Regions from separate parts of the Roseivivax sp. genome, predicted to be linked through region 2. Evidence: riboswitches for the same ligand, from Rfam matches in the RefSeq annotation. Region 2 holds a riboswitch; each other region holds the start of a gene.
The links. A riboswitch is a leader RNA that binds a small molecule or an ion and turns the genes downstream of it on or off. The one in region 2 is predicted to bind cobalamin.
Positions count from the first base shown of each region.

Region 1: linked by a shared signal. The riboswitch ahead of ACX938_RS12875 (CbtB domain-containing protein) and the one ahead of ACX938_RS12230 (hypothetical protein) in region 2 are both predicted to bind cobalamin.
Region 3: linked by a shared signal. The riboswitch ahead of ACX938_RS12960 (DUF1636 family protein) and the one ahead of ACX938_RS12230 (hypothetical protein) in region 2 are both predicted to bind cobalamin.

Region 1 is NZ_JBTOLZ010000016.1:38,032-42,233, reverse strand. Features, by position in the region: gene ACX938_RS12890 (DUF1636 family protein) at 1-84, shown strand, start outside; gene ACX938_RS12885 (hypothetical protein) at 108-614, opposite strand; gene ACX938_RS12880 (CbtA family protein) at 641-1,345, opposite strand; gene ACX938_RS12875 (CbtB domain-containing protein) at 1,350-1,523, opposite strand; cobalamin riboswitch at 1,560-1,759, opposite strand; gene ACX938_RS12870 (ABC transporter substrate-binding protein) at 1,820-2,866, opposite strand; gene ACX938_RS12865 (sensor histidine kinase N-terminal domain-containing protein) at 2,863-4,202, opposite strand, start outside.
Region 2 is NZ_JBTOLZ010000015.1:5,880-10,081, forward strand. Features, by position in the region: gene ACX938_RS12215 (FecCD family ABC transporter permease) at 1-485, opposite strand, end outside; gene ACX938_RS12220 (ABC transporter substrate-binding protein) at 535-1,473, opposite strand; partial or broken gene ACX938_RS12225 (ABC transporter ATP-binding protein) at 1,737-2,300, opposite strand; gene ACX938_RS12230 (hypothetical protein) at 2,297-2,593, opposite strand; cobalamin riboswitch at 2,735-2,917, opposite strand; gene zrgA (zinc uptake protein ZrgA) at 3,191-3,871, shown strand; gene ACX938_RS12240 (ABC transporter ATP-binding protein) at 3,868-4,202, shown strand, end outside.
Region 3 is NZ_JBTOLZ010000016.1:53,651-57,852, reverse strand. Features, by position in the region: gene ACX938_RS12970 (cobyric acid synthase) at 1-35, opposite strand, end outside; gene cobO (cob(I)yrinic acid a,c-diamide adenosyltransferase) at 466-1,074, opposite strand; cobalamin riboswitch at 1,178-1,398, shown strand; gene ACX938_RS12960 (DUF1636 family protein) at 1,488-1,865, shown strand; gene cobW (cobalamin biosynthesis protein CobW) at 1,867-2,919, shown strand; gene cobN (cobaltochelatase subunit CobN) at 2,924-4,202, shown strand, end outside.

The DNA of each region.
Region 1 (4,202 bases), on a different contig from region 2:
CCCGGAGGATGGATCGAGGATGCGCGCCCCTGCGGGCGGCTCCGGCACTGCCTGAAAGGCCGGGTGCCCGCGCTGCCCGAGTGAGGGGACGCGGCCCCTCGCCGCGCTCAGTTCTGCAGCGTCACGACTTCACGCAAAGCTTTACCTTCGACCGCCAGAAGCCGGTGATCATTGGCGTTCAGCGTCACCGCCAGTTCGACCGGACCGTCAGGCAGATCGGCCAGATGCACCCAGGGGCCATAGAGCCGCGCGCGCTTTTCGCCGTTCACGTAGAGATGGGCGTGGCCCTCTCCGGGCACATGCGCGGTGCTGGCATTGGCGGGCGCGAAGGTGAAGTTCTGCGTCTGGATCTGCAGGTTCCAGCCCGAGGCCGGATCCTCGCTGAGCGCGAGCGCAAGCGCCGGGGCATCGGGCCCCGCGGGCAGCTCCAGCATCTCGCCGTGGTCGTGCGCCGCGCCCTGACCGCCGCCCGCGCCGCCCGCATGGGCGCCGTGATGGGCAGGGTCGGAATGGTCGTGGCCGTCCAGCGTGATGCCCTGGCCGGCCGCGAAGGTGAAGCCGAGCCCGCCCCCGAGGACGAGCCCGATCACCAGAAGCGGAATGGATCGGTCCATGCCGGTGCTCTCCTGTCAGGCGGGGCTCAGGCGGTCTGCGCCGCGCCCTGCCCTTGCGTCTCGCGGGCCCAGAAGAACCCGGCGAAACCGCCCAGCAGCACCCAGGCCGCGAGCCCGGTGCCAAGCGCCCGCGCCGCGAAAAGCGCGCCAAGCTCGGTCGGAACCGGACCCGAGAAGACCTCGGGCGAGGGCGCGCCGACGAGATGCGGCGCGAGCAGCAGCACCACGGCGCCGCCCCAGGCCGCCCAGCTCCGCCCGAAGGCCGCGAGCCAGAGGCCGATGCCGGTCGCCAGCACCGTCGCGCCCCACCAAAGCTGCCGCGCCATGAGGTCGGCGGCGGCAACGCCCGGCACCTCGGGCGGCAGGCCGAAGGCCGGCGCCATGTGCACGGTGACAAAGCCCGCCGCGCCCCAGAGAAGGCCGGACCGCGCATTGATCTGGGCGCCGCGCTCCTGCGCGAGCGCCATGAGCGGGATCAGCACCAGCGCATAGCCCGCGTAGATCAGCATGGTGAAGATGATGCTCAGGCCGTCGCGCAGCGCGTCGAAGCCGCCAAGCGCGGGCCTGGCCGAATTGGCCTCGCCGCCGGGGCCGAAATGCACCAGCTCCCCGCCCTCGTAGAGCTCCGCGTGCAGCAGCACCGGCTGCACGAAGACAAGCTGCAGCAGGGCGGCAATCAGCCCCGCGGCAGCCCCAGCGAAGAGCGCGCTGGTCAGAATCCGGGTGAACATGAGGTCAGTGGCAGGGGAAGCCGGTGGCGTGGCGCACGTCATGCGCCGCGTCATGCAGGGCGCCCGCCTGCGCGTGGCCGGCCATCCAGAGGATGCCGAGCCCGAGGACTGCCGCCGACAGCGCCGCGAGGATGCTGCGCGAACCGCTCTGGCCTGCCGTGAGGGTCGTGGTGGTCATGGTCGTTCTCCTTTCCCTCTCACCCGAGGGGGTTCGTGGTGTCGCCCGTGACAGGCAGGTCTCCTGGCTCGCGGGTCTTTGCTTCGGCCGACCTTCCCGGATTGCTCCAGTGGTATCCCGGCCTGCGCTCGCCGCTCACAGTTGCGGGGGCAGCTGCAGGTTTGACGCCTGGGGCGCCGCACTGCATTCCCTCTTTCCTCCGGCGGGCTGCCGGAACCGATCACATCTTCCTCGCTACAGAAGGCCGCACCCCCGGTCAATCGCAATGCTTGGCGATCTGACGTGGTGTGGCCCCCTCAGGGCGAGCCGCCCAGGCTGAAGGCATTGTTCCAGATCGAGAAAAGCCCCTCGCGGGTGTTGGCATCGAGTGCCACCAGAAGCGACGGGGACAGCGCGATCAGCCGCCGGGCGCTCGGCACCAGCCCGTGTTCGTCGGCATCGGCACTCATCACCAGGCCTATCTCGGCCAGCATGCCCTGCGCCTCCGCCGACAGGAGGAAATCCAGAAGCCGCGTCGCACCCTCCTTCTGGCGGGCGCCGTGCGGGATCATGTAGCTGCGCGAGAGGATCAGCGTGTAATCCTCGGGCAGGATGACGCCCACGTCGGGCTCCGCGACGCTGGCCACGTAAGAGCCCAGCACGTTGTAGGCGAAATCGTATTGGCCCTCGGCCACCCCGCGGATGATCTCGGTCGAGCAGCAGGTCGCCACCGCGTCGACCCGGGCGAAGCCTTCGAGCATGGCGCCGAAGGTGCTGGCCTCGAGGCTGTCGCTATGGGCGAAGAGATAACCCAGCCCCGATGCCGCGATGTCATAGGTGGCGATCCGCCCGCGCAGCGCCTCGGGGGCCTCGCGCATCAGGTCGAGCAGCGCGAAACGGCTGCGCGGCACCTCGGCCCCACCAAGGGCGCGCTTGTTGTATATGATGACCGCCGGTTCTTCGGTCAGGCCCCAGACCTCGTCGCGCCAGCGCCGCACCGGCGGCAGCGCCGAGGTCCGCGGCGAGACGTAGCGATGCGCGCAGGCGGCGTTCACCAGCCAGACCATGTGATGCACCGCCGAAGAGAGGATCGCATCGGCGGGCGCGCCCTGCCCTCCGTCCTCGCAGGCCGCGCGGCTGCGCGCGAACAGCGCGTTCGAGCCCCATTGCTCGTAGCGCAGGAGCAGGTCGGGGTTGAGATCGGCGAACCGCTGCATGACCGGCGCGATGATGGCGATGTCGGTGGTCGACATGAGCGTCATCTCGGTCGCACCGGTGCCGAACTCGGCGATGTCCTCCTGCGCGGTGGCGGGCACGGCGATGAGCGCCAGGAAGGCGGCGAGGGCGTAACGCAGCAGGGTCATGGGGCCTCCTCGCTGGGGGCTGTGGGCAGGATCAGCACCACCCGGAAGCCCGTTTTTTCTTGGGTCATCTCGACCCGCCCGCCGAAGGCTTCGGCCACGGATTTCACGATGGCGAGGCCAAGGCCCGCGCTTTGTTCCTGGCTCTGGGCGGTGCGCTCGAACCGTCCGCCGAGCCGCGCCAGAAGCTCCGGCGCCGGCCCCGGCCCCGCGTCGGCGACCCAGAGCGCGGCCTGCCCATCGCGCTCCTCGGCGCCCAGCACGACCGGCGGCACGCCGTGGCGCAGCGCATTGGCCAGAAGGTTCTTCGCCGCCTCCTCGAGCGAAAAGACCTCGGCCATGACCATGACCGGCTCAGGCCCGATTTCCAGCCGCATCTCGGCGCCGGGGGCCAGCAGCTCGTGGTCGCGCCGCTCGACGATCTCGAGCGCGATCTCGCGCAGATCGACGGGCACCCGGGGCGCGCTGTCGGTGCGGTGGATCACCAGCGCGCGGCTCAGGAGCTGGTCGAGGAGACGCCCCAGCGATCGGGTCCGCGCCAGGAGCCGCTCGCCCGCCCGCGCGCGGCCCGGCGGGCTGTCCTCCTCCAGAAGCGTCTCGGCCTGCACCCTTATCGCCGCGACCGGGGTCCGCAGCTGGTGGGCGGTGTCCGAGATCAGGTTGCGCATGGAGCCCATCTGCCGGTCGAGCCGCCCCATGAAGCGGTTCATCGCGTCGAGCATGACCCGCAGCTCCTGCGGCACGCCTTCGGTCGGCATGGGTGTCAGGTCGTAGGGGTCCCGGAAGGCCAGATCCTGCGAGAGCGCGCCGAGCGGGCGCACCGCGCCCCGGATCACCACCCAGGAGATGCCCATGAGCGCGATTCCCGCCAGCACCATGGGCAGCAGCGCATCGACCATGAGCGCCAGCGCCATGGCGCGCCGCGCGCGCAGGGTCTGGCCCACGGTCACGGTGACCTCGCCCGAGAAATCCCGCTCGGCGAAGCGCCGCGTCACGGTGACGAAGCGCGCGGCCTCGCCCTGCAGATCGGCGTCGAAGAACTCCGGCTCGATGCGGCCGGGGGCGTGTTCGGGATGGCCCGGCAGCACGCCGAAGCCGGTCACCGGCTCGCCGCCGGGCCCCGTCACCGCGTAGTGGATGCGGTCGTCGGGGGCCTGGGCCAGAAGCTCGAAGGCCGAGACCGGCAGGTCCACGAAAGGCCCGCCGTCCTGGATGCGGATCGATTCGGCGATGTCGTTGGCGGCCCCCACCAGGATCCGGTCGTAGGCCTGCCGCGCCGCCTGCCGCCCGTTGAACCAGGTCGAGCCCGCGACCAGCAGCCCGCCCGCGAGCAGGATCA
Region 2 (4,202 bases):
ATGAAGGACACCGCGACACCGGCCAGGACCAGCCGGTCGGCGCTGGTCGCCTCGGTGAAGCGCGACACCGCCAGCACGATGCCGGTGGCCATGAGCGCGCCCAGAAAGGCCAGGACCGGGACCGTCAGGAGACCCAGGAACAGCCCGGTGTGCAGAAGCGCCAGGATCGCGCCGAAAGCGCCGCCCGAGGAGATCCCCAGAAGATGCGGATCCGCCAGGGGATTGCGCGTCACCGCCTGCAGGCTGGCGCCGACCAGCGCGAGGCCGGCGCCGACCATCATGGCCAGAAGCGCCCGGGGAAACCGGATCTCCCAGATGATCGCGGCCTGGCCCTCGGACCACTGCGGGGTGATGCTGCCGGGCGCGATCTTCTCGGCCAGCACGCCCCAGACCGTGGTGAAACCGACCTGGACCGCGCCGACCGAGATGGCCAGTGTCAGGGAGGCCACGAGGACCACCACCCCGGCGGCGAGCAGTATAGGCAGCTTGGGCCAGGCGCCTGGGCCTGCGGAGAGATCGGTTCCGCGGATCACCTCACTCTCCCCAGAAGCTCTCGGCGAGCGTCTTGACCGCCGCGATGTTGCGCGGACCGGGGGTTGCCTCGACGTAATCGAGCGTGACGAAACGGTCATTCTTCACCGCCGCGATCCCGGCGAAGGCGGGGTTCGACATCAGGAAGGCGCGCTTCTCCTCCGCGGTGACCTCGCCGTAGTCCACGATCACCACGATCTCGGGATCGCGCGCGACGACCTCCTCCCAGGAGACGGTCGCCCAGCTTTTCTCGAAATCATCCATGACGTTGCGCCCGCCCGCGGCCTCGATCAGCGCGGTCGGCATGGCGTAGCGCCCGGCGGTGAAGGGCGTGTCCTGCCCGCTGTCGTAGACAAAGACCCGCGGGGGCGCGCCGGTCTCGAGCCCGGCGGTGAGCTCGGCAAGCTCGGCGCGGTATCCCGCGACCAGCGCCTCGGCGCGGGCCTCGACCTCGAAGATGCGGCCGAGGTTCATCAGGTCGGCATACATGTCCTCGAGGCTGGCTTTGCCCTTGTCCATGACATGCGTGCAGCTCTCGGTCAGCTCGTAGACCTGGATTCCGAAGGGTGCGAGCGTCTCGGGCGTCACCTCCCCGCCGACCGTCATGCCGTAGTTCCAGCCGGCGAAGAGGAAGTCGGCCTCCGCGCCCAGCAGAACCTCCTTGGTGGGCTTGCGGGCGGCCAGTTCCGGCAGCGCCGCGACCCCGGAGCGCATCCCGGCGTCGAGCGACTTCCAGCCGGAGATGCCGGTGTAGCCCACCATGCGGTCGGCCAGCCCCAGGACCAGCATCATCTCGGTCAGGTTGATGTCGTTGGAGACCGCGCGTTCGGGCGGGGCCTCGAAGGTCACGCGGCGGTCGCAGCTCTGGACGGTGGTCTGCGCGAAGGCGGTGCCGGCGGTGCCGAGCAGGGCGGCGAGGAGGGGGAGATGGAGGAGTTTCATGCCTGTTCCAGGTCTCGTGTCAGGTGAAAGGAGAGATGATCCGCGCCGCTGTGCGACAGGGTTTCCCGGCGCGTGCCGACCTCGAAGGCGCGCGCGACGCCGGCTTCGGTCAGCACCCGGTCCGGCGGGCCGAAGCCGCAGGTCCGGCCGTCTTTCAGCAGCAGAACCTCGTCGCAGTGGCAGAGCGCCATGTTCAGGTCGTGCAGCGAGGTCACGATGGTCATCGGCAGGTCGCGGATCAGCCGCAGCACCTCGAGCTGGTGGCGGATGTCGAGGTGGTTGGTCGGCTCGTCGAGGATCAGGAGGCGCGGCTCCTGCGTCAGAGCGCGGGCCACCATGACCCGCTGCCGCTCGCCGCCCGAGAGGGTGCCGAGGTGCCGATGGGCGAAGCCGCAGAGGTCCATGCGCGTGAGCGCGTCCTCGATGATTGCCCGGTCGGCTGCGCTGGTGCCACCCCCGAAGCCACCCCCAAAGCCGCGCCGATGCGGGGTGCGCCCGAGTGCCACGATCTCCCGCACGGTGAGCGCGAAATCGGTCGGCTGCTCCTGCAGGACGGCGGCGACGCGGCGCGCCACGGCCAAGGCGGAGAGCTGCCAGATGTCCCTGCCGTCGAGACACACACTGCCGCTCTGCGGGCGGAGAAACCGGTAAAGGAGCCGCAGAAGCGTGGTCTTGCCCGCGCCGTTCGGACCCACGACCCCGAGCACCCGCCCGGGGGGCAGGGAAAAACTGGTCTCGTGCAGGACCCTCTGGCGGCCGCCCCGGGGCGCCCAGGACACCCGGTCCAGCGTCAGCGCGGCGGCGGGGGACGAAGATGCCCCGCTCATGTCATCAGCCTGCGGGCCCGCGCCCCGCCGCGCCGCACGCGCTTCGGGACGGAGAGCGCCAAGGGCGCGAGCGGTGTCGCGAGCGACTCGCCCAGGAGCCTGCAGAACCGCGCCACGGCGGGAGAACTCGCGGCCAGCGGCAGCGCCACCGCGCGGGCCCGAAGCGCCTCCTGCCGGTATCCGGCGTCGCCGGGCAGGGCGCCCAGCCATTGCAGGTAGCCGAGCTGCGCCATCTCTTCCGCCCGGTCGGGCGGCAGCGGTCCTACGTCGAGTTGCAGTAAGGTCTGTGCCAATAACATCGCGCCCTCCGCGCTTGATCGCGGAGCGGGCGGGATACCGGCGATGTCACAAGCCCTGTCGGGTCCATCTCTGGCACTCCTCCCACGGCACCCCGCCTGGGTTGAAGGTGACTGCAGGGCCCGTCGGGCCCCGGAGATGGCAGGTCTCCTGACTTGCGGGTCGTCGCTGTCCCGAACCTTCCCGAGCCGTATTGGCCCAGTGGTCAACCTCGGGGTGCTCGCCGCCTACAGTTGCGGGGGCAGTCGCGGAATTGGCGCCCGAGGCGCCGCACCGCGTTCCCTTTTCATCTCTCGGGCCGTCAGCCGTCGAGAACCATCGGGCGCCACAAGCGCAGATCGGGGGCTGTGGGTCAATGGCGGATCAGGGGGGCGGTGCTTGTCGGCGCGAGGTGGATGGCCCGGGTCCGAGGCGTGCGCATCAGAGGCTTTCCGGGTGGTGGATCAGGGAATCAGGGTCGGGTTTCGGCGTTCCACGGTGTCGCGCGCGGTCCGCGACCCGCGGCCGACGCCACTGCGCACAGTAAACACCGCCGCGCGGGTCTTGCCATGGCCTGCGCATTTCATCATCCATATCGGGGTAAAGGAGCGCCCATGAAACCGACCGTTCTGACCCTCGTCCTCGCATCGGCTGCCGCCTCCGCCGCGACCGCCACGCCCGCGCAGGAAGCCCGCGAGATGGGCGCGCATGTGCATGGCGTCTCCACGGCTGAAATCGCAGTCGAACAGGGCCGGGTGGAGATCACCCTCCATTCGCCGGGCGCGGACATCGTCGGCTTCGAATACCCGGCGCGGTCGACCGAGGAGAAGGAGGCCGTCGCCGCGGCCATCCGCCAGTTCCTCGCGCCTGAGACCATCGTGACCCTGCCGGAACCCGCGGGCTGCCGGCTGACCGAGGTTGTGGCGCAGCTTCACGGCGGCGGGCATGACGATGCGCAGGACGCGAACCACGCCGAGAGCGACGACCACGGCCACGACCACGACACACATGCCGAGGGCGAGGACCACGCGCACGAGGCGGGCGAGGATCACGACCACGACGCCCACGGCGAGGACGACGACCACGACCACGCCGAAGAGCACAGCGCGGACCACAGCGAGTTCCACGTCACCTATGGTTTCGCCTGCGACGAGGAAGACGCGCTCACGACCCTGGGCTTTCCCTTCTTCGAGACCTTCGGCAACGCCCGGGAGATCGAGGTGCAATATGTCACCGAGGCGGGCGCCGGTCTGGCGGCGCTGACCCCGGGCGCCGCCGAGCTCACGCTCGAATGACCGAACCGGCGCTGGCGCTCGAGGCTCTGCGCTTCCGCTGGCCGGGGCGGGGATCCTTCGGGCTGTCGGTGCCGGGCTTCACCATGGCGGCGGGCGAGCGCGTCCTGCTTCTGGGCGAAAGCGGGTCCGGCAAGTCGACGCTGCTCTCGCTGATCTGCGGCATCGTCACGGCGGGCTCGGGCCGCGTCCGCGTCGGCGGGCAGGACCTCGCGGCGCTCACTGCGGGCGCGCGCGACCGGTTCCGGGCGGAGCGGATCGGCGTCATCTTCCAGCAGTTCAACCTGCTGCCCTATGCCAGCGTGGCGGACAACATCCTGCTGCCGCTGCGCTT
Region 3 (4,202 bases), on a different contig from region 2:
CTGCCGGTGCCCTGGATCATCAGCGCCCGGCTCATGCGCCGAACCCCGCGGCGGCACCCGCGCCATTAACCTTAACGCCGCCGCCGACCCTCACAAAACCGCGCAACGCCTCCTCAAACGCGCCCCGAACCAAACCAACCGCCTCGCGCGCCCCGCCGAACCCACGCCACACACCATCACACAAAACCGCACCGCGACCCGCCCGGCACGCGACCAACCCAAACTTGCCGTCCAGCGCCGCACGCGCCCCTTTTGCAGATGGGTCGCGCACGGCGCCTTCAGCTTGGGCGGCGATCGGGACCTCTCCCTCCACCGCGACGCCAGGGTAGCGCGCGAAGTGTAAAGAAACCCTTGCTTCAGGTTGGCGAAAATACCTTGGGGGAACCGCCCGGAGGGCGGTGGGGGCAAAGCCCCCGGAGCGCCGCGCAGCGGCGCTGGCGTCCCCCGAGGCCGCACCTAAGAACATCAGAACTCCACGCCCGCCTGGGCGCGCACCCCCTCGCGGAAGGGATGTTTCACCAGTTCGAACTCGGTCACCAGGTCGGCGGCCTCGATCAGCTCGGGCTTGGCGTTGCGCCCGGTCAGCACGACATGGGTCATCTCGGGCTTCTCGGTCAGCAGGAAGTCCACCACCTCGTCGATGTCGAGGTAGTCGTAGCGCAGCGCGATGTTGATTTCGTCGAGCAGCACGAAGGAGATCTCCGGGTCGCGGATCTGCTCTTTCGCGGTCTCCCAGCCGGCGCGGGCGGCGGCGATGTCGCGGTCGCGGTCCTGGGTCTCCCAGGTGAAGCCCTCGCCCGAGACGAAGAACCGGCACTCCTCGGCAAAGCGCTCGCGCAGGAAGGTCCGCTCGCCGGTCTCCCAGTCGCCCTTGATGAACTGCACCACCGCGCAGGGCATGCCATGGGCGATGCAGCGCATGATCATCCCGAAGGCCGAGGAGCTCTTGCCCTTGCCCTTGCCGGTGTGCACCACGATCAGACCCTTTTCCTCGGTCTTGGTCTTCATCATCTCGTCGCGGGCGGCCTTGATGCGCTTCATCTTGGCGTTGTGGCGGGCGGTGGCGTCGTCCATGGCGGGGCTCCTTCGCGGCTTTGGCCACTGACTGGCAGGCGCCGCCCGGCCCGTCAATCGCCGGGGTGTCTCTGGCCGCTTGACAGCGCGTGGGTCGCGGCGCAACAAGGCATATGCGCAAGGTGCCCCGGCGCGTCCGGGGTGAAAAGGGAATGCGGACCGCCCGGCCCCCCGGGAGGCAGCCGCAGCCGCCCCCGCGACCGTGACCCGGAGAGGTCGCCCCTCCGCCACTGGCCCCGTCACGGGTCGGGAAGGCAGGGCGCCCGAGAGGCCCGCGCCTCACATCCGGAAAGCCGGGAGACCTGCCTCGCGCCGAGGAAGTGCAACCGGACGGGGTGTGCCGGTGGCCGCGGGCTCAGAGCCTTCGTGCCATCTTTCATGCCCCTTCCCCCGATCAGAATGGGACCGTCCCGTTGAAAGACCTGCCCGACCGCCCGCCCGCGGAGCTCTTGATCTGCACCACCTGCCGCCGTGGCCAGGAGGTCACCGAGGACGGCACCCGGCCCGGCGCCGCGCTGTACGAGGCGCTCGAGGGCTCGATGCCCGAGGGCGTCACCCTGCGCGCGGTGGAATGCCTGCAGAACTGCGAGGGCGGCTGCACCGTGGCGCTGCGCGGCGCGGGCCGCTGGACCTATGTCTTCGGCAACCTGCACGAGGCCTCGGACCTCGAGGTCCTGCGCGAGGGCGCCGCGAAATACCACGCCAGCGCCAACGGGCTGATCCCCTGGCGCGAGCGTCCGCAACATTTCAAGAAAAACTGCGTGGCCCGCGTGCCGCCAATGGAGGGCTGACATGGCCGATCTCGAGAAACTTCCCGTCACCATCGTCACCGGCTTCCTGGGCTCGGGCAAGACCACGCTGATCTCGGAGCTGATGAAGAACCCCGGCGGCAAGCGCCTGGCCGTGGTCGTGAACGAGTTCGGCGATGTCGGCGTCGACGGCGAGATCCTGAAGGGCTGTGCGATCCCCGACTGCCCGGCGGAAAACGTGGTGGAGCTGGCCAACGGCTGCATCTGCTGCACCGTGGCCGATGACTTCATCCCCACGATCGAGGCGCTCCTGAAGCTCGACCCGCGCCCCGAGCACATCCTGATCGAGACCTCGGGCCTGGCGCTGCCGAAGCCGCTCCTGAAGGCTTTCGACTGGCCGGACATCCGCTCGAAGATCACCGTCGACGGCGTGGTGGCGCTCGCCGATGCCGAGGCAGTCGCCGCGGGCCGCTTCGCCCCCGATGTGGCCGCCGTCGACGCCCAGCGACAGGCCGACGACAGCATCGACCACGAGACCCCGCTGTCGGAGGTCTTCGAGGACCAGATCTCCTGCGCCGACATCGTGCTGCTGACCAAGCCCGACCTCGCCGGCCCCGAGGGCGTGACCCGCGCCCGCGAGGTCATCGCCGCCGAGGCGCCGCGCAGCCTGCCGGTGGTCGAGGTCGCCGAGGGCCGCGTCGACCCCCGGGTGATCCTGGGCCTGGGCGCCGCCGCCGAGGACGACATCGAGGCGCGCCCCTCGCATCACGACGGGGTGCCCGAACACGACCACGACGACTTCGAAAGCATCGTCGTCGCCCTGCCCGAGCTCACCGCCCCCGCCGATCTGGCCGCGCGCATCGAGCGGCTCGCGCGCGAGCAGAACATCCTGCGGGTCAAGGGCTACGCCAGCGTCGCGGGCAAGCCGATGCGGCTTCTCGTGCAGGCAGTGGGTGCGCGGGTGCGCCACCAGTTCGACCGGCCCTGGGGCCCGGGCGAGGCCCGCGAGGGGCGCTTGGTGGTCATCGCCGAGCACGACGACATCGACCGCGCCGCGATCACCCGCATTCTGACCGCGGCGGAAGAGACCGCCTGAGACCATGCATGTCGTCTTCCGCGAAAGCCACGGGCTCGACGAGACCGACACGCCGACCGACCTGGGCCAGAGCCCGGCCGAGATCGTGGCGCTGTCCTTCTCGGATTCGGACCTCGGGGCCTTCGCGGCGGGCTGGAAGCGCGGCGGCGGGCGGCAGGGCAAGCTGCCGAGCCTGCGGCTGGCCAATATCGCGGCGCTGCGCCATCCGCTCTCGGTCGACACCTATGTCGAACAGACGCTCGAGGGCGCCCATGGCATCCTGATCCGGCTGATTGGCGGGCAGCCCTATTGGCCCTACGGCCTGCAGCAGATCGAGGCCTTGGCCCGGCAGAAGGGCATCGCCCTGGCGGTCCTGCCGGCGGACGGCCGCGAGGATCCCCGGCTCGACGAGATCTCGACGGTGCCGGTCTCGACCCTGCGGCGGCTGGCGCATCTCTGCGACACCGGCGGCGCGGTGGCCGCGCAGGCGGCGCTGGCGCAGATGGCGCTGGCGGCGGGGCTCTACGCGGGTCCGGTGCGGGGCGTGAAGGCGCTCCCGCTGGTCGGCGCCTGGACGCCGGAACATGGCGTGACCTGCCCGGCGCTGGCGCGCCTCGGGGCGCTGCCGGACGCGGGGTCTTTCGACGAGGGCGACACGCAGCCCGCCCGCGCCCCCGAGGCCCCCGAAAAACCCCTGGTCCTCGTCGTCTTCTACCGCTCCTTCCTCGCCGCCGCCGACCTCGCCCCGGTCGAGGCGCTTTTCACCGCGCTCAGGCACCGCGGCTTCGCGGTCCTCGGCCTTTTTGCCCCCTCGCTCAAGGCGCCCGACGCGTCGGGCTGGCTCGAGCGGCAGGTGGCGGGGCTCGACCCGGTCGCGGTGGTCAATGCCACGGCCTTCTCCGGCAAGGGCAGCGCGGGCAGCTCGCCGCTCGACGCGGGCGGCGTGCCGGTCTTCCAGGTGGCGCTCGCCACCTCGACCCGGAAAGCCTGGGACGAGGCCGAGCGCGGCTTCTCGCCCGCCGACCTCGCCATGCATGTCGTGCTGCCCGAGGTCGACGGACGGCTCTTCGCGGGTGTCGCGAGCTTCAAGGAGCCCGAGCCCCGCGACCCCGACCTGCAGTTCGCCCGCCTGCGCCATGTGCCCGAGCCCGACCGCATCGCCGCGCTCGCCGACCGGGTGGCGGGCTGGCACCGGCTCGCCGCCTGCCCCACGGCCCGGCGCCGGGTGGCGCTGGTCCTCTCGACCTATCCCGGGCGGGACTGGAACATGGCCCATGCGGTGGGCCTCGACGCGCTGGCCTCGG